Regions from separate parts of the Bradyrhizobium sp. USDA 4516 genome, predicted to be linked through region 4. Evidence: predicted binding sites of a transcription regulator. Region 4 holds the regulator's gene; each other region holds the start of a gene.
The links. The regulator LexA, encoded in region 4, represses DNA repair genes until DNA is damaged. The targets are predictions, from matches to a motif close to TGTTCNNNNTGTGTTCNG.
Positions count from the first base shown of each region.

Region 1: ACVI1L_RS34215 (single-stranded DNA-binding protein) is a predicted target of LexA. The motif match lies at 2,588-2,605, and genes of this name have one in related genera.
Region 2: ruvC (crossover junction endodeoxyribonuclease RuvC) is a predicted target of LexA. The motif match lies at 2,337-2,354, and genes of this name have one in related genera.
Region 3: dinB (DNA polymerase IV) is a predicted target of LexA. The motif match lies at 2,157-2,174, and genes of this name have one in related genera.

Region 1 covers NZ_JBSRXT010000001.1:7,447,668-7,452,372, reverse strand. Annotated here, with positions in the region: gene gyrA (DNA gyrase subunit A) at 1-1,040, opposite strand, end outside; gene ACVI1L_RS34220 (DUF2306 domain-containing protein) at 1,264-1,662, opposite strand; gene ACVI1L_RS34215 (single-stranded DNA-binding protein) at 1,922-2,416, opposite strand; gene ACVI1L_RS34210 (outer membrane protein) at 2,866-3,612, shown strand; gene ACVI1L_RS34205 (outer membrane protein) at 3,872-4,531, shown strand.
Region 2 covers NZ_JBSRXT010000001.1:4,149,593-4,154,297, reverse strand. Annotated here, with positions in the region: partial or broken gene ruvB (Holliday junction branch migration DNA helicase RuvB) at 1-976, opposite strand, end outside; gene ruvA (Holliday junction branch migration protein RuvA) at 1,170-1,787, opposite strand; gene ruvC (crossover junction endodeoxyribonuclease RuvC) at 1,784-2,311, opposite strand; gene ACVI1L_RS19215 (YebC/PmpR family DNA-binding transcriptional regulator) at 2,484-3,230, opposite strand; gene ACVI1L_RS19210 (methyl-accepting chemotaxis protein) at 3,443-4,705, shown strand, end outside.
Region 3 covers NZ_JBSRXT010000001.1:6,496,939-6,501,643, reverse strand. Annotated here, with positions in the region: gene pyk (pyruvate kinase) at 1-442, shown strand, start outside; gene ACVI1L_RS29485 (hypothetical protein) at 524-733, opposite strand; gene dinB (DNA polymerase IV) at 848-2,095, opposite strand; gene ACVI1L_RS29475 (hypothetical protein) at 2,514-2,780, shown strand; gene ACVI1L_RS29470 (hypothetical protein) at 3,046-4,149, shown strand; gene ACVI1L_RS29465 (hypothetical protein) at 4,238-4,663, opposite strand; gene ACVI1L_RS29460 (hypothetical protein) at 4,677-4,705, opposite strand, start outside.
Region 4 covers NZ_JBSRXT010000001.1:7,760,823-7,765,527, reverse strand. Annotated here, with positions in the region: gene ACVI1L_RS35795 (ComEC/Rec2 family competence protein) at 1-1,334, shown strand, start outside; gene ACVI1L_RS35790 (hypothetical protein) at 1,331-1,558, opposite strand; gene ACVI1L_RS35785 (hypothetical protein) at 1,704-2,132, opposite strand; gene lexA (transcriptional repressor LexA) at 2,389-3,093, opposite strand; gene ACVI1L_RS35775 (molybdopterin molybdotransferase MoeA) at 3,337-4,548, opposite strand; gene ACVI1L_RS35770 (HAD family hydrolase) at 4,568-4,705, opposite strand, start outside.

The DNA.
Region 1 (4,705 bases), 310 kb from region 4:
TCCAGCGCCAGCATGTTGGCCGGGAAATTGGTCTGCAGCGGTGTGAATCGGTAGAGCTGGTTCAGCACCACGTCGGGCACCGCTTCGCGCTTCAGCTCGATGACGACGCGATAGCCGTCACGATCGGACTCGTCGCGCAGGTCCCCGATGCCCTCGATCTTCTTCTCTTTGACGAGATCGGCGATACGCTCGACCATCGTCGCCTTGTTCACCTGATAGGGAATCTCGGTGATGATGATCGCTTCGCGATCCTTGCGGATGGTGTCGATCGTCACCTTGCCGCGCATCACGATCGAGCCGCGGCCGAGGTGGTAGGCGCTGCGAATGCCCTGACGGCCGAGGATGACGCCGCCGGTCGGGAAGTCCGGTCCGGGAATGATGTCAATCAGTTCGTCGATCGTGAGCGCCGGATTGTCGATCAGCGCCACGCAGGCGTCGACGACCTCGCCGAGATTGTGCGGCGGGATATTGGTCGCCATGCCCACGGCGATGCCGCCGGCGCCATTGACCAGAAGGTTCGGGAACCGGGCCGGCAGAACCGACGGCTCTTTCTCGGAGTTGTCGTAGTTCGGCTGGAAATCGACCGTCTCCATGTCGATGTCAGCCAGCACTGCGAGCGCCGCCCGGGTCAGCCGCGCTTCGGTATATCGATAGGCGGCCGGCGGATCGCCGTCGACCGAACCGAAATTGCCCTGGCCGTCGATCAGCGGCACGCGCAGTGAGAAATCCTGCGCCATGCGGACCATCGCGTCGTAAATCGACTGGTCGCCATGCGGGTGATATTTACCGATCACGTCGCCGACGACGCGGGCGGATTTGACGTATTTCTTGTCCGGCGTATGTCCCTGCTCATGCATCGAATAGAGGATGCGCCGGTGCACCGGCTTGAGCCCGTCGCGCGCATCGGGCAGCGCACGCGACACGATCACGCTCATCGCGTAATCGAGATAGGACTTCTTCATCTCGTCGAGGATGGAAACGGGACGAATATCTGAGGGTCCCGGCGGCTCGCCGGGCTTGTGGTCGTCGTTATCGGACAAAGGGGAAATCCGGTCGGTTCTACTGGGGAATCATATAGCCCATCGGAGGCCTGATAACCACCCTTGCGCGGCTCCGGCAAGCCGTTTTTCCGTTCGTTTTTTCATGCACTTACGGGGGAGCGCCAAGGTTCCCACGGCTTGGTCGGGAAGCGCGTGGCGAATGGCGAACAGCAATGGAAAAATCCCCTATTCGCCACCCGCCATTCGCTACTTGTCTCTCCCGTCAGTGGCCGAAGACCACCGCGTGCATGATCCGCCCGGGGATGAAGGTGAACAGTCCGGCGATGAGCAGTGCGCCAAAGAAGATGCCGATCATCATGAACCTGTGGCGGCGGACATTGTGGCTCCGTGCGGCCGTGACGCCGAGCGCCAGCATGGCGAGCGAGAAGATCGACAGCAGGTGGATCGGGCTCCAGGGACCGACCAGCTGGATCTGATGGATCCAGAACGAGCTTCCGGCGACCACCAGCATCAGGATCACCCAGATCCAGCCCAGGGTCCGGTGCGGCAGCGTGCCCTTGGGGGCGGCGAGCTGGATGGAGCCGAGCACGAAGGCGGCCATCGCGGCAAAGGCGTGGAGCGGGATCGCAGGCGCGGTGTCGAGCAATGGCGCGAGGCTCATGATGGCCGGCCCTCGGGTGAAGCTCGCGGCCAAGCATCAAATGCCGCAGGCCAATGTAAATATCATTTACATCAGGCTGTGTCAAAGTCCAGGGAACCCGCATCCCTTTACGTCGAACCACCGACGTTCTGACAGAGAGTTACCGGGTTATCCTCATATTCCACACGAGGAAATTGCTGGTGCCGATCGCAACGACCGTTCCGGGAAATGATCTTCACGGAACGGCGCCTGACGGAATCGACGGAAGCGCGACCGCTGCTCAGAACGGGATGTCGTCGTCCATGTCGCTGTTGCGGCTGCTGCCACCACCCGCGGCGACGGCGCGGCGCGGCGCCGAGCTGACCGGTCCGGCCGAACCGAAATCGCTGCCGCCATCATCGGAGAAGCTGCTGCCCCCACCGCCACGCCCGTCGAGCATGGTGAGGTTGGAGTTGAAGCCCTGCAGCACGACTTCGGTCGAGTACTTCTCGACGCCGCTCTGGTCGGTCCATTTGCGGGTCTGCAACTGCCCCTCGATGTACACCTTGGCGCCCTTCTTCAGATACTGCTCGGCGACCTTGCAGAGGCCCTCGTTGAAGATCACGACGCGGTGCCACTCGGTCTTTTCCTTGCGCTCGCCGGTGCCCTTGTCGCGCCAGGTTTCCGAGGTGGCGATGGAAAGGTTTGCGATCGGACGGCCGTCCTGCGTCCGCCGGATTTCCGGATCCTTGCCGAGGTTTCCCACCAGGATCACCTTGTTCACGCTTCCCGCCATCGCATCATCTCCACTCAAAAACCGGGCGTCCGGACATTCGGCCGCCACTCTCAACCTTCGCCACTTACGTCGCAGGCGTCGTGGATGACCCTATACGCCGGTGCCGGCTCGCCGCCTTTGCCGTCGCGCCGGTTATCCACGATATTCGAGATATAGCATCGGATCCGGCGTCGTTCCAGTTTTGTTCGCCACAACCATCCGTAGAAGCGGCCAGTGCCGTCGGAGCGGCAGTCGATCTCGGTGCAGGCCGACGCTCGGCAGCAAGATTTAGGAAAACAACAAACAAATCAGCAGCTTGCCTTATCGATACTTCTCCCGCGAGTGTTGCATTTGGGAGACTGCGTTTGCGGTTGAATCAGCGTATAGCTCCAACCATGGCGCGGGCGCTCGCGTCTGGGATCGTGCTTCGGGACCGTTTGGAAGCCGATCGGGGTGCTGGGGGATTGATAATGAAGAAGTTTTTGCTCGGTACGGTTGCTCTGATTGCGTTTGCTGCGCCTGCCGCGGCTGCCGATCTCGCTGCGCGCCCGTACACCAAGGCGCCGCCGCCCGTGGTTGCCCCGATCTATGACTGGACCGGCTTCTACATCGGCGCCAACGGCGGCTGGGGCTCGAGCCACAATTGCTGGGACCAGCTCCCGGCCGGCATCTTCCTCGCATCAGATGGTTGCCATGATGCAACCGGCGGCGTCGCCGGTGGCCAGATCGGTTATCGCTGGCAGGCTGGCGCCTGGGTGTTCGGCCTCGAAGCGCAGGGCGACTGGGCTGACCTGAAGGGCAGCAACAACAGCGCGATCTTCCCGGGCCTGTTCACCAACCAGTCCAAGATCGACGCGTTCGGCCTGTTCACCGGCCAGATCGGTTACGCCGTCAACAACGTGCTGCTCTACGCCAAGGGCGGCGCGGCGCTGACCGACAACCGCTTCAACACCTACTTCACCCCAACCGGCGTGCTGGTCGGCAGCGCCAGCGACACCCGCTGGGGCGGCACCGTCGGCGCCGGCATCGAGGTCGGCTTCGCGCCGAACTGGACCGCGGGCATCGAATACGACCACCTGTTCATGCAGGACAAGACCTATAACCTGATCGCCCCCAACGGCACGCTGAACAGCACCATCCGCGATCGCCAGGACGTCGACCTCGTTACCGTCCGCGTGAACTACAAGTGGGGTGGTCCGGTCGTCGCGCGCTATTGATCGCGCCAGGCCGATTGATCCAGACGAAAGGCCGGCCTCGCGCCGGCCTTTTTGTTTGCGCGCCTGTTTGTGCGCCGGCTTTTTCGTTGCGTGTGCACGCGCACCTCACCGGGGGCCGTTTTCGGTGCGTTGTGGTTTCGCGGATACACACGTTCCGGCATTTCTCTGTAGAAGCACCAGCACGTCACGCGACACTGCTGTGACGCTCTCTTCAAGATATCTGAAGGGACAACAAGAAAATGGGACTGGGACTTTGAAAATGAGGACTGTTTTGCTGGCCTCGGCCGGCATGTTTGCACTGAGCGCTTTTGCACCGGCAATGGCCGCCGACATGGCGGCACGCGCGCCTTACGTGAAGGCTCCGCCGCCGGCCGCGATCTACAACTGGACCGGCTTCTACGTCGGTGGCTTCGGCGGCTACGCCAGCGAGAACTCCGGCACCCCGAGCATGGAAGGCGGCTTCGGCGGCGGCACCATCGGCTACAACTGGCAAGCCGGCAACATCGTGTACGGCCTCGAGGTCGACGCCGCAGGCGCTGACATCGACGCATCGGTCTCCGCGCTCGGCGTCACCGCCCGCAGCAAGATCGACTCGCTCGGCACCGTGCGCGGCCGCCTCGGCTTCGCCGTCGACAAGGTGCTGTTCTATGGCACCGGCGGTTACGCCTGGGCCAACAACGAGGTCAGCGTCACCGCGCTCGGCGTGACCGCCTCGCAGAGCAACTTTCACTCCGGCTGGACCGTCGGCGCCGGCGTCGAGGCGTTCATCGCGCCGCAGTGGTCGATCAAGGGCGAATACCTGTATCGCAGCCTCGACAGCGAGAACTATTTCGGCGTGCCGTCCGGTACGCTCGAGCTGCACAGCGCCCAGTTCGGCGTCAACTATCACTTCGGCGGCCCGATCGTCGCCAAGTACTGAGACAAGTACTGAGCGAATTACTAACCGCCATCGGCGGTCAGATCGCACTGAAAGGCCGGCCTAGCGCCGGCCTTTTTGCGTAAGCGCGTTTTCGAGCGAAGTGGATTCCGGTTCGTGTCAAGAAAACGCGTCACAGCAGGAATCCAGAGCTCCCGTTCCGATCCCATCGAAGCG
Region 2 (4,705 bases), 3.6 Mb from region 4:
GCGGAAGGCGTGCGAGGTCAGAAGCCGGCCACGCGGAGTACGCTGCAGATAGCCGCACTGGATCAGATAGGGCTCGATGATGTCCTCGATCGCATCGCGCGGCTCCGACAACGCCGCCGCCATGGTCTCGACGCCGACCGGCCCGCCGCCATAGTTCAAGGCAATGGTGGTGAGATAGCGCCGGTCCATCGCGTCTAACCCGGCGCTGTCCACCTCGAGCGCGCTCAACGCCCGGTCGGCGATGCCGCGGTCGACGGAATCGGCGTCCGCCGCGGAGGCAAAGTCGCGCACCCCGGCGCAGCAGGCGGCCGGCGATGCGCGGCGTGCCGCGGGCGCGGCGCGCGATCTCGTTGGCGCCGTCGGCCGTCATGCCGATGTTGAGCACGCGGGCACCGCGGGTGACGATCTTCTCGAGCTCTTCCTCGGTGTAGAAGTTGAGCCGGATCGGAATGCCGAAGCGGTCGCGCAACGGATTGGTGAGCAGGCCTGCGCGCGTCGTCGCGCCGACCAGCGTGAACTTCGACAATTCGATCTTGACCGAGCGCGCCGCCGGACCCTCGCCGATGATCAGGTCGAGCTGAAAGTCCTCCATCGCGGGATAGAGCACTTCCTCGACCGCTGGGCTGAGGCGATGGATCTCGTCGATGAACAGCACGTCGCGTTCTTCGAGATTGGTCAGCAGCGCCGCGAGATCGCCGGCCTTCGCAATGACAGGGCCGGAGGTGGCACGAAAGCCGACGCCGAGCTCACGCGCGACGATCTGCGCCAGCGTGGTCTTGCCGAGGCCGGGGGGACCGACGAACAGCACGTGATCGAGCGCCTCGCCGCGTTTCTTCGCAGCCTCGATGAAGATCGAGAGATTCTTGCGCGCCTGGGCCTGACCGACGAACTCCGTCAGCGACTGCGGCCGCAGCGCGGTGTCACCGACATCGTCGGAGCGGCGTTCAGGCGAGACCATGCGCGAGGGCGTATTCATGATGCGAGACTAACACGAGATTGTTCTCCCTCTCCCCGCTCTTGCGGGGAGAGGGTTGGGGTGAGGGGCTGCTTCCGCGAGCGCAATGTGTGTCGAGACCCGTACCCACTCACCCGGATCGCATCTGCGATGCGATCCGACCTCTCCCCGCAAGCGGGGCGAGGTGAAGAACAGAGGCGCTCCAATCCACTGATCACTTCGACAGTTCCTTCAACCCCAGCCGGATCAGCTGCGCGGTCTCGGCCTTCTCACCGGCGCTGCGCGAGGCGGCGGCGATGGCGGCGGCGGCCTGCGGCTGGCCGTAGCCGAGATTGACCAGCGCCGAGATCGCGTCGGTGACCGGACGTGGCGCGCGGTTGTTGTCGATCGCGCCTGACAGTTGCACCACCGCGGGATCGACATCGGCAAAGCCTGGCGCCTTGTCCTTCAATTCGCTGACGATGCGCTCGGCGACCTTCGGCCCGACTCCCGGCGTCCGCGCCACCGCCGCCTTGTCGCGCAGCGCGATGGCGTTGGCGAGATCGGTCGGCGGCAGCGTGCCGAGCACCGCGAGCGCGACCTTGGCGCCGACCCCCTGCACGGTCTGCAGCAGGCGAAACCATTCGCGCTCATGATCGGTGCGAAATCCGAACAGTTTGATCTGATCCTCGCGGACATAGGTCTCGATCGAGAGCACGGCGGCGCCGCCTGGCGACGGCAACGCCTGCAACGTGCGGCCCGCGCAGTGCACCTGATAGCCGACGCCGCCGACGTCGAGGATCACATAGTCCTCGCCATAGGAATCGATCAGGCCCTTCAGCTTGCCGATCATAGGTTCGCCACCCTGAGCCGCAGCGCGGTGCTCTGGCGGTGATGCGCGTGGGTGATCGCGACCGCGAGCGCGTCCGCGGCGTCGGCGGACGGCGGCTCGGCTTTCGGCAGCAGGATCTTCAGCATCACCTGGATCTGGTTCTTCTCGGCATGTCCGGCGCCGACCACCGTCTTCTTGACCTGGTTCGGCGCGTATTCGGCGACCGAGATACCGAACATTGCGGGCGCCAGCATGGCGACGCCGCGCGCCTGGCCGAGCTTCAAGGTGGCAACGCCGTCTTTGTTGACGAAGGTCTGCTCGACGGCCGCCTCCACCGGTCGGTGGTCGGCGAGCACGGCGGCCAGCCCCTCATGGATCGCGAGCAGCCGGTTCGCCAGCGGCAGATCGTCCGGCGGTTCGACCGAACCGCAGGCGATATAGACGAGACGATTGCCTTCGGTCTCGATCACCCCCCAGCCGGTGCGGCGGAGACCCGGATCGATACCGATGATGCGGACGGGAGAGCGAATCGGCTGGGATGTCATGGGCTAGTGATACCGCCTGCGCCGGGAGAACGAAACACAAACGGAGCCTCATACCCGGGAAAGCACAATAGCCGCAATCGTCATGCGCGGGCTTGACCCGCGCATCCATCGATCAGAGAAGCCTTTGCTTTTTGATGGATTGCCGGGTCAAGCCCGGCAATGACAAAGCAAACTACCCGCCCATCTTCGCGATCAGTGCGTCGGACACCTCGAAATTGGCGAACACGTTCTGCACGTCGTCATGCTCGTTGAGCAGGTCCATCAGCTTCAGCAGTTTTTCGCCGGTCTCGTCGTCGACCGCGACGGTGTTCTGCGGCTTCCAGGTCAGCGCCGCCTTGCGCGGCTCGCCGAACTTCGCTTCCAGCGCTTTTGCGACTTCGCGGAAAGTGTCCTGCGAGGCGTAGACCTCGTGGCCGCCTTCGCTGGAGACCACGTCGTCGGCGCCGGCCTCGATCGCGGCGTCCAGCATGGCGTCGTCGGAGGCGACCTTGGCGTCGTATTCGATGATGCCGGTGCGGTCGAACATGAAGGCGACCGAGCCGGTTTCGCCGAGATTGCCGCCCGACTTGGTGAAGAAGGAGCGGATATCGGAAGCGGCGCGGTTGCGGTTGTCGGTCAGCGCCTCGACGATGACGGCGACGCCGCCGGGGCCATAACCCTCGTAGCGGATCTCGTCATAGTTCTCGCCCTCATTGCCCGCGGCCTTCTTGATGGCGCGGTCGATATTGTCCTTGGGCATGTTCTCGGCGCGGGCCGCGACCACGGCGGCGCGCAGCCGCGGATTCATCGCCGGGTCCGGGGTGCCGAGCTTGGCCGCCACGGTGATTTCGCGGGCCAGCTTGCCGAAAAGCTTCGACTTCTGGGCATCCTGCCGGCCCTTGCGGTGCATGATGTTCTTGAATTGGGAATGGCCGGCCATGCGACGTCTCTTCGGAGCTTAGGGTCTGAACAGGGATGGAAAACGCGGCCTTATAGGCCCCTCACGGTCAAAATCAAAGGATCGGCGGGGCCCTCCGGCGGAGGAATACTACCGCAAGCCGGAATATGAGGCACTTGTTAACCATGACTTCATGCCCGGGTGCGAGGATCGCCCCGTCCCGCCGCAACTTTCCACAGCCCCAAAGAGCCCACATGGCGTTCGGTTTGTTTCGAAAGCAAGTGCCGGAGCCGGCTGCGCCGGCCGTCGCGCCGCAGGTTCCAACCGCGGCCGCAGCCCCTGAGGTCTCAGCCGAGACTGATTCGGCCAAGGATTCATCCAAGGATTCCTCCAAGGAGATCCTGGAATTGCTGGAACTCGAGCTCGGCGCGATGATCCGCCAGCTCGAACGCGCCGCGAGCTCGGTCGCCGACGGCGCCGAGGCAACGGCTGCCAAGCTCGCTACGATCCGCGCCCGCACCGACGCGCTGACCGGCCGCAGCAGCGATGCGCAGAGCACCGCGACGACGTTCTCGCAAGCCGCCGACCGCTTCACCCACTCCGCCGAGGGCATCGGGGCACAGGTGCGCAGCGCGAGCCAGCTCGCCGACGACGCCGCGGCCGCGGCGCGCGAGGCCACCGCCAATGTCGATCGCCTGCGCGAATCCTCGGCCGCGATCGGCAACGTCGTCAATCTGATCGCACAGATCGCGCGGCAGACCACGCTGCTCGCGCTGAACTCGACGATCGAGGCGGCGCGCGCCGGTGCCGCCGGCAAGGGCTTTGCGGTGGTCGCAACCGAGGTCAAGGCGCTGGCGGTGCAGACCCAGAGCGCGACCGAGGAGATCACCCGCAAGATCGAGGCGTTGCAGAAGGACGCCACCGGATCGGCCGACGCGGTGCATCGCATCTCCCAGGCGATCGAAAAGATCCGCCCGGTGTTCGAGAACGTCAACGGCGCGGTTGCCGAGCAGAATGAAATCACCGGCGAGATGGGCCAGAACGCCGCCTCCGCCTCGCACTTCATCGTCTCGGTCGGCACCAGCGCCGGCGAGATCGACAGTGCAACGCGCGAAGCCGCCGCGCATGGCGACAATGTCGCCAGGGCCGGCAAGGCGGTGACTGCATTCGCGCAGAAGCTGAAAGCGCGCTGCGCGGTGCTGCTGCGCCAGGACGAGCGCGGCGATCCGCGCAAGAACGAGCGCCTGCCTTGCAGCCTCAAGATCGAGATCACGACCGCGCGCGGCCTCGTCACCGCGCCGGTCTACGAGATCGCGATGGACGGCATTCTGATCGGCGGACCCGATGCCGGGAAGCTGCCGGTGCAGGAGACCCTGAACGCGACATTGCAGGAGATCGGCGCGTGCCGGATCCGGGTCGGCGAGCGCTCCAAGGCAGGCAGCCAGGCCCGCTTCGAGGCGGCAACGGCCGAGCTGCGCGAAAAAATCGAAGACCGGATGTGGGCGATCCACGAGGAG
Region 3 (4,705 bases), 1.3 Mb from region 4:
GGACCGCATTATCCGCAGCACCGAACAACACAAGATGTACCGCTCGATCGTCGAGGCGACCCAGCCCGGCGAAGAGCAGACGCCACCGCATGCCGTGGCCACGGCAGCGGCCGATCTCGCCTCCGTCGTTCACGCCGCGGCCATTGTGGCCTACACCTCGAGCGGCACCACGGCCGCACGCGTCGCGCGCAAGCGGCCGAGCCGCCCGATCCTCGCCATCACCCCAAGCCGCGAAGTGTCCCGCCGCTTGTGCCTGCTTTGGGGCGCTCACAGCGTGCTTTCCGACGACGTTCAGAGCTATGAGGAGATGGTCGAGCGCGCAACCACATTCGCGCAAGCAGAGCAGTTTGCATCGAGCCGCGATCTGCTGGTCGTGGTCGCCGGCATTCCCTTTGGACAAGCGGGAACGACCAACAATCTACGGGTCGTATCGCTGCCCTGAGAGAACCGTCGGCCCGAGCGATTGCATCATCAGCGCACCGCGCGGCAAGGCGAACGCGACGGTCGCGCGCATCCCGATCGCCTAGGTCAGCATCGAGATGATCGACTGAAGCTGATCGGATGCCGACGTCACGAGCCCGTCGAACGATGTCTGGCCGTGAGCTGCGGCTCGCAGGATGCATTCCGCAACAGCGGCCTTGAGACCGAACACGGATTGATCCGCCGGTACGCTTGCCATGACCGCATCCAACGCATCGCGCATCGTCTGGATCAGTTCGGCGCTGTGCTTCATGGCTGTCCCTCCGCGGGCTCAAAATAAGCCGGCCGTACAGGGTCGCCACTCACAAGCGCGCGATTCCAAATTGCCTTTTCTTAATGCAGTGACAGATACGTGAACCGGCGAACGCTAGAGCTCTCTCTCGGCAAGCTTGCGAAACGCGTCGGGCACCGAATGAACCGCCTCCTGCGCCGCTGAACCATATCCGATCGCCTCCCAGCCAAAGCGATCGCGGATCTTGTCGATCGCACGGTCCGCCGCCCAGCGGGCCATCCCTGTCCGACTTCCAGGCCGAAGCGCTTCGTCCTCCAGTCCGAGTGGAAGCTCCAGTGCAAGATCCCAATGCTCCTCGAGATGCGAAACCGAGATCGCCAGCAGCGAGATGATCTTCTCGCCGGGATGGTCAGCAAGAGCCGCGCGCACCAGATTCTCGGCGAGCCGCGCCAGCACGATGGTCGTGCACACCGGCGCATCGAGCGTCATCGAGCGCGTCACCGACTTCAGGTCGGCGAAACGGACGCGCACCGTCACGGTTCGTCCAGGCCGTGATTTCGCCCGAAGCCGCGTGGCGACGCGGTCGGCGAGATGAAGCAGCGTGGGCCGGATGACTTGCTCGATCGCAGGCTTTCGGCCAAGCGCCGATTGTGCCCCCGCCGATCGTGCGCGCCGGTGTGGCTTGAGCTGTCGCGGATCACGATTCCAGGCCAGCGCGGCGAGTTTCTCGCCCGCTGCCGGACCGAGCAAGTGCGTCAGCGACCGTTCCGACAGTTTGGCGAGCTGACCTATCGTCGCTACGCCGATCGCGTCCAACCGGGTCCTCGTGACCGGCCCTACTCCCCACATCAACTCGACCGGCAATTCGTGAAGGAAGCTCAGCTCGGCGTCGGGATCAACGACGACAAGTCCATCGGGCTTTGCGACCTGCGAGGCGATCTTCGCCAGATGCTTGGTGCGGGCGACGCCGACCGAGATCGGAAGGCCGAGCTCGCTGCGTACGCGCCACCGGATCGACGCGGCTATTTCGGCAGGCGTTCCGAACAGGTGAGTGCAGCCGGCAACGTCCGCAAACGCCTCGTCGATCGAAATTCGCTCGACCAGCGGCGTGAAGTCGCCGATCACCTTGATGGCCGCGTCACCCAACCGCTGGTAATCGCTGAAATGGCCGCCGACGAAAACGAGTTGCGGGCACAGTTGGCGCGCTTCCCGCCCCGACATGCCGCCATGCACTCCGAAGGCCTTGGCCTCATAGGACGCCGCCAGCACAACCCCGCCCCCGACGGCGATCGGCTTGCCGCGCAGCGACGGCTCGAGCAGCTGCTCGACCGATGCGTAAAATGCATCCAGGTCCGCATGAAGGATGGTGGCTGCGGCTGCCATCTCGACCCGTTCATCCCTGACCCGACCGAAGCCGCCCATCTCCGGACGTGGAAATTGACAATAGAACAAAATAGGAACAATCTGAAATCGAGTCAATCCAGCATGTCATCGCGGCCGCTGGCGCCGCGAACGACGCCGGGTCGTCAACACGCGTTGCCACGCCGCGTGCTTGCCGCGCGAGGGGCCTGTCGGCGCTCCCTTCAGCCGGCTTCGCCCGATCGCCCCCGATCTCGGCCCGCGGGAGATCGAAGTGGGAGTTGCTGCGAGGCATCAACGCAAGGCACATCGGCGGATCGTTCGAGATGCATGACGGCGGCTTCTGCGATGCACGACCGCAGCTTGCGCGTATTGCCGCACCAGCTCGCTCATCAGCCGGCTGACTTTGCCGCGCAGGGCTTTTTCGGGTAGATATTTTGCAATGACCGACCAATCTCATCAGGTGGACTTCCAAGCTGCGGCCCACCTTTACAAATGGCCTTCTCTCAACAACTCGAGGCGAGAGGATCGCGCGCCCTATATGGTCGTCAACGGAACGCTCGACCAATGCATTCGGGATTTCATGGGCAAGCCCGAGAAGACGCGACATCTTTACGAGATCCGGACCAAGTCGCAGCCTCCCCTCGTCCCCGACGTGCTGTCACCCGAGCATGTGATCGAGCTTTCCAGGCTTCGCGAGTTTCTCTGAGGCGCGCAACGAACGCGATCCCGACGCGTGTCGTTTGCGGGCCGACTTATCCATCTGTCGTAGGTCTGGTGCCGGATTGTTTGCCCCTTGGCGAGCCGGTACACTTGCTTGACTCCCTGACCGACCGACGTCCGCGCCGGCATGATTGATCCGCTTCGACCCCGCTGAGGCTCGCACGTCGCCTGCAGGGGAGCGGAACGGCGGCACGGCCGGTTGATGGGGCATCGCGAGGCGCCGCATGAGGTTCAATCTGGCGATCCTGAGTGTGCTGGCCGCAAGGCCCGGGCAGCGGATCGCGATCGACGAGGTAAGCCGCGAGGTCAAGCGCATGATCGCGGCCGGCGATGAAGCCACACAGTCGAAGCGGCCGTCCGAGCTTGGCGATGCCGACGTCTTCCAATCGGGATGGGCATCGATCAACGACGCGGGCCTGCAGATCACCGATTCGGGGCTCTCGCTGTGGCGCTCGCTTGAAGCCGCCCGCATCGAACACGGACCCGATCAACAGGAAACGGAACGATTGGACGCCGCTGCGACCGACACGCGCCATTACGTTGCGGATACTGCGATCGACCGCCCCGACGACGTTGATCTCGAGCTCCCCGGTATGACGCGCGAGGACCACGACGACCGCCAGCCATCCGGCGCGGGCCGTTCGGCTACCGCTCCCGGCATCCCCTCGGCGCACTCTCCGGTCGTCCCTGCGCCTGCACTCGGCGCCTTTCAAGAGGCGAACCGGGTGGTGGCTGCGCGGCTGTCCGGTCTGGTCAGCTTGCTCGGCACGATCAAGCCGAAATTCGCCGCCGCGCGGCGACGGCGACCCGCGGAGGATGTCGGGGATCGTCGTGCCGATCGTCGAGGCGGATTGACGGGGCTGGCGGTAGCGTGCCTCAGCCTGATCTCGGTCGTCGCTTGCGTTGCCGCCGCGATTGCACTTGGTCAGCTCTCTTCGCTGAAGTCGGACATTACCGCGTTGCGACGCGAGATCGCGCCGCTGAGGGAACGCCTCACCAGACTCGAACAGGTCGAAGTCGCAAGACGCGAGGCTGCCCAGCAGCAAGATGCGCAAGACAAGGCCGAGGCGGAAAAGAAGCTGCCTGACGGCGCGGGCGAACAGGCCGCGCTCAGCCTCTCGCGTGAAGAGATTCAGTTGATAAGAGAGTACATCAAGGCAGCGCCTTCGGCCGGCGCAGCAGTCGCGCCGATCAACGTCGGCGATCCCGTCACCGGCGGAATGATTCCGCTGCCGTCGTCGTTGACGGAAAAAGTGCCGCGGCTTCTCGGTGCGAGATTCGCCACCCGCAACGGCGCCATCGTCATCAGCACACGAAACAGCCGCCGCATCGATGCCGTGCTGATGCCGAACTAAGTGAACCCCAACTCGTAATCTCAAGTTACTCGCGCCTAGCAGCAAGTATGGATCTGCGCCCCCCGGCGAGATCAAAATTCGAGGATTGTTAAGGCACTCTTGCCAATTGGGTTCGTTCTGCCAAATTTTGCAGTTCAGTCAAAGGCTCCGTTTGGCCGGCCTCCTTTTTGAGCCAGGAGTACGTGCGACGCTCGTACCATTCGAGTGCGCCAAGCCTCCTTATGGCAGCATTGACAGCATGGGGTTCGGCTTGGCGAAGCAAATCTTCAATTTCAGCTAGAATTTTCCTTCGCGCGTCGTCAATTTGACGCACCCTATGCGAGGTGGCAACGGTGCCTGCGCATTCCAAGCTTGAATTTACCTGATCAGTCGCAGCGGCAAAATCCTTCGTCGTAGATGCTAATCCGTGGCGAATGGCATTCATTCGTGAACGCGCTTTGCCTTCTCTTGTACGGGGCCCAGTGCTCTTGAGCGCGTTGCGCCGGTTCGCTTCGATCTGCTTTTGGCTGGCCACGAGTCCTGCCCGATCAGTTTGAGGGTCGCTGTTCGGCGCGCA
Region 4 (4,705 bases):
CGGTGCGCGCGCTGCTCGCGCTGTTTCCGGCGCTGACGGCGGGGCATCCGATCAAGAAATGGGCGGCGGCGGCCGCGCTGGTCGCCGCCGCATTCTATCTTCTGCTGTCGGGCGCCGAGGTTGCGACGCAGCGGTCGTTCTTCATGACCGCCGTGGTGCTGCTCGCCGTGATCGTCGACCGCCGCGCGATCACCTTCCGGACGCTGGCGGTGGCGGCGCTGATCGTGCTCGCGATCGCGCCGGAGGCGCTGGTGCATCCCAGTTTCCAGATGTCGTTTGCGGCAACGCTCGGGCTGGTGGCGCTGGTGCAGATCGGGCTGCCGAACCTGCTGGCGTCGCCCGACCATTCGGCAACTGCGCGGGTTGCGCTGTGGGGCGGCCGCGAGCTCACGATGCTGATGCTGGCCTCGCTGGTGGCGGGGCTGGCGACGACGCCCTATGCCGCGTTCCATTTCCACCGCGTGACGCCCTACGGGCTGCTCGCCAACCTCGCGGCGATGCCGGTGGTCTCGGCGGTCGTGATGCCGGCCGGCCTGCTCGGACTCGTCGCCATGCCATTCGGCTTCGACGGCGTGTTCTGGGCGATCATGGGTCTTGGCATCGACTGGATGATCCTGGTGACGCAATGGGTCGCCGCACTCCCGGGCGCGGTCGGCCGCATGGCGGCGTTCGGCATCGGGCCGCTGATCGCAGCGAGCGCCGGCATCATCCTGCTCGGGCTGCTGCGCACGCCGCTGCGCTGGTCAGGTGCGGTGCTGCTGCTGGTGGCCTCGGTCTGGGCGCTCAGGGTGCCGCAGCCGGACGTGCTGATCTCGGGCGACGGCCGCAATGTCGCGGTGCGTGGCGGTGATGGACGGCTGCATCTGATGCAGAGCGCCAAGGATGCATTTTTGGTCAAGGAGTGGCTGGCGGCGGACGCCGACGCGCGCACCGCCACCGATGCGTCGCTCGGCGAGGGCGTCTCGTGCGATGCCGGCGGCTGCGTGACCCAGGGACCCGGCGGCGCCTTCGTCGCGCTGGCGACCCGGCCGGAGGCGCTGGCGGACGACTGCGAGCGCGCAGCCCTGATCGTGACGGCGCGGCCGGCGCCGCAGGGCTGCGCGGCATCGGTGATCGATGCCGAGCGGCTGCGCCGCCACGGCGCGCTGGTGCTGCGAAGGATCAGGGACGGCTACGCCGTCGATGCGGTCAAGCCCGGCGGGATCGACCGGCCGTGGTCGCCGGCGGTTCCCGGCGACGGCGAGAGCGAAACGACGCTGCGCGCGCCCGCCGCCGCGCCGCGGCCTGCGGTGGATGCGACGCCGGCCGAGACCGATCTGCAGGGTGATGATTAGCCGTGGTCCGGCGAGGGGCCGCTCGGCAGCTCGAACAGGCCGAGATGGTATTCGTCGGAGTCGGGGCCGGCGTCGGGCTTCTTGACGAGGGTGAAGGAAGCCTCGGGAAATTGCTCCCAGACTTTCAGGTCGTCGGCCGTTACCGTCAGCCAACCGAACCGGAACATGTAGCGGCCCGGTTCCGTGACGCGTCCAGCCTTTTGCCATGTGACCTTATCGACCACCGCGCACGTCCTCCGTGCCCGATGATGCGCCAAGGTGCCGGCCGACGCAAATCTCCTTCAGCGCCCCGGAAGCGGGAGTCCGGGGTCGCCCGAAATTGCTTAGGTCATCCGCCGCCGAACAGCTCATTCCGCGGCGACGATGCGCTCAACCCAAAAACAGGGTTGCGAATGCGGAGGGCCGCCGCTCCACAACCTTCGGCTTCTGCTCGACCGGCGGATGCAGCGCCGGCAATTGCAGCACGCTGACGCGCTGTCCCTCGACCAGCTGGGTCACCAGCACATGGCTGCCGTCGGGGAATTCGACCGCGTCATGATGCCGATCAGGCACGTCGGGCTCGACTTCGTTGAACACGCCGACGCGATAGTTCAGCGTCTTGGTCCAGATCCAGCGGCTGTCGTAGCGAACGTTCTCGGCGAAAGCGAGCTCGGTGCCCGGCAGCATGCAGACCGCGACAGTGGGGTCATTCTCCGAAGCAAAGCCGCGGGTCGACGTGCCGCGGAACGTCGTCGTGATCAGCGTCTCTCCGACAATGGCGGGGCGCGATGCCACGGCGTGCAGACTATAGTCACACATCGGATGGCTCCTCATTTCGAGGTAGCGACCCGTGCCTCTCCTTGAGGCATTAGGGCCTCTACCAGAGTGGACGATAGCGAACGAGCGTCTGCTCGTTTCTGGGCGATTGTACGACTGGTCCGAGATCGCTCCGATCACAAACACGCGACGCTGCGCGAGAGGTATCGGAGCGCATCGGGCAGGCCGTACGCTACACTATCATGCAAGGAACGATCCGACGTGTTGCTCGTTCCCGGCCGCCGCAAGTATTTGCAATTCAGTATTTGCGATAAAGGCCGATCAGCTTGCCCTGGATGCGGACCCGGTTCGGCGGCAGGATGCGCACTTCATAGGCGGTGTTGGCCGGCTCGAGCGCGATCGATGCGCCGCGGCGGCGGAAGCGCTTCAGGGTGGCTTCCTCCTCGTCGATCAGCGCCACCACGATGTCGCCGGTATTGGCGACGTCGTTGCGCTGGATCAGCGCCATGTCGCCGTCGAGGATACCGGCATCGACCATCGAGTCGCCGCGCACCTCGAGCGCATAGTGCTCGCCGGCACCGAGCATGTCGGGCGGCACGCTGATGGTGTGGCTGCGGGTCTGCAGCGCCTCGATCGGCGTACCGGCGGCGATCCGGCCCATCACGGGGACCGCGACCGGACGGTTGCCGTCGTCCTCGGCAATCGGCGGCGTGCTGGCGCGCCGGCCGAGGGTGCCTTCGATGACGCTGGGCGTGAAGCCGCGGCGGCCGTTGCCGCCGCCGGCCGAGAGTTCGGGCAGCTTGATGACCTCGATGGCGCGGGCGCGGTTCGGCAGGCGGCGGATGAAACCGCGTTCCTCCAGCGCAGTGATCAGGCGGTGGATACCGGACTTCGAGCGCAGGTCGAGCGCATCCTTCATCTCGTCGAAGGAGGGCGGTACGCCGGCCTCTTTCAGACGTTCATTGATGAAACGCAGTAGTTCGTACTGTTTGCGCGTGAGCATCTCGAGTATTCCCCCGGTTGATAGCGTCGTTCGATTCCGAGACTCTTCTGGTGGGGCCTGCAGGCCGGGCCTGACCTCAGGAGCATGTGCTCGATGCACCTGCTTCCACGCGGCTTCCCGATTGTAGACACCAGTACTCGAAACAAATCATGAACGGACACTATATGTTCGATATGTGTTCCGCAACCACTTAATTTCCGGTGAACGCGTCGGGCAACGCACAATCGGCGGGGCGCGAAAACCCTATTCGGGCAGTGTCAGAATCTCGCATTCGCTGCCCTTGACGGCAGCTGCCGCAAACGGCGGACGCACGAGAAGTGCCCGTGCCGCAGCGAGATTCCCGAGCAGCGACGAGTCCTGCTGCGTCACCGGCGTTGCGATCAGCGTGCCGTCCTCGCGCGCTTCGAGCCGCGCACGCAGATAGTCCTCGCGCTGGTCGTTGGCGGCGAGGTCGCGGCCGAGCAGGGCGCTCGCGCGGCGATGATGAATCACTTTCCGGCCGCTCAGCGCCCGAATCAACGGCACCAGGAACAGGAAGGCGCAGACATAGGACGACACCGGATTGCCGGGCAGACCGATCACCCGCATCGCGCCGAGCCGGCCATGCATCATCGGCTTGCCGGGCCGCATCGCAATCCGCCAGAACGCCATCTCGACGCCCTCGGCTTCCAGCGACCGCTTGACGAGATCGTGGTCGCCGACCGAGGCGCCGCCTGTCGTGATGAGGACATCGGCGCCGGCCTCGCGTGCCCGGCGGATGCCCGCCGTGGTCGCCTCTACCGTGTCGGCGGCAACGCCGAGGTCGAGGGTCTCGGCGCCTTCGGCGCGCGCCAGCGCCCGCAGCGCGTAGCCGTTGGAATAGACGATCTGGCCGGGACCGGGCTGCGAGCCCGGCATCACCAGCTCGTCGCCGGTCGCCAGCACCGCGACCTTCGGGCGGCGGCGCACCGCAAGTTCCGGATAGTTCATGGCGGCCGCCAGCGACAGCGCGCGGTCGGACAGGCGGCTGCCGCCGGCGAGCAGCACCTCGCCCTCACGGAAGTCGACCCCGGCCGGGCGGATGTGCCGCCCGACGCTGGCGGCCTCCGAGATCGTGATGTGGTCGCCGTCGACGGCGGTGTCTTCCTGGATGATCACAGCGTCGGCGCCATTGGGGATCACGCCGCCGGTGAAGATCCGCACCGCCTCGCCGGCGCCGACCGTCCGCTCGAACGGCCGTCCGGCGGCGACTTCGCCGATCACCTTGAGCCGGGCCTTTAGATCGGCCGCATCGGCGGCGCGCACTGCATAGCCGTCCATCGCCGACATCGGCTGCGGCGGCTGGGTGCGGAGCGCCGCGAGGTCGTGCGCAAGCGTGCGGTGGTAGGCGGCATCGAGCGCGACCATCTCCTCCGGCAGCGGTTCGGCGCCGGCGAGGACGGCGGACAGGGCATCGGCAACCGGCATCAGGGCCACGCTCAGAGCTCCTCAATTCCTAAGTTTCAATACCAAGTGCGGTCAAAGCCCTTGCCACGTCATCCGTCGACGTCACGTGGATAGCATGAAGGCCGCGCGCCCGCGCACCTTCGATATTGGCGGCCAGGTCGTCGAAAAACAGGATCTGCGACGCCGG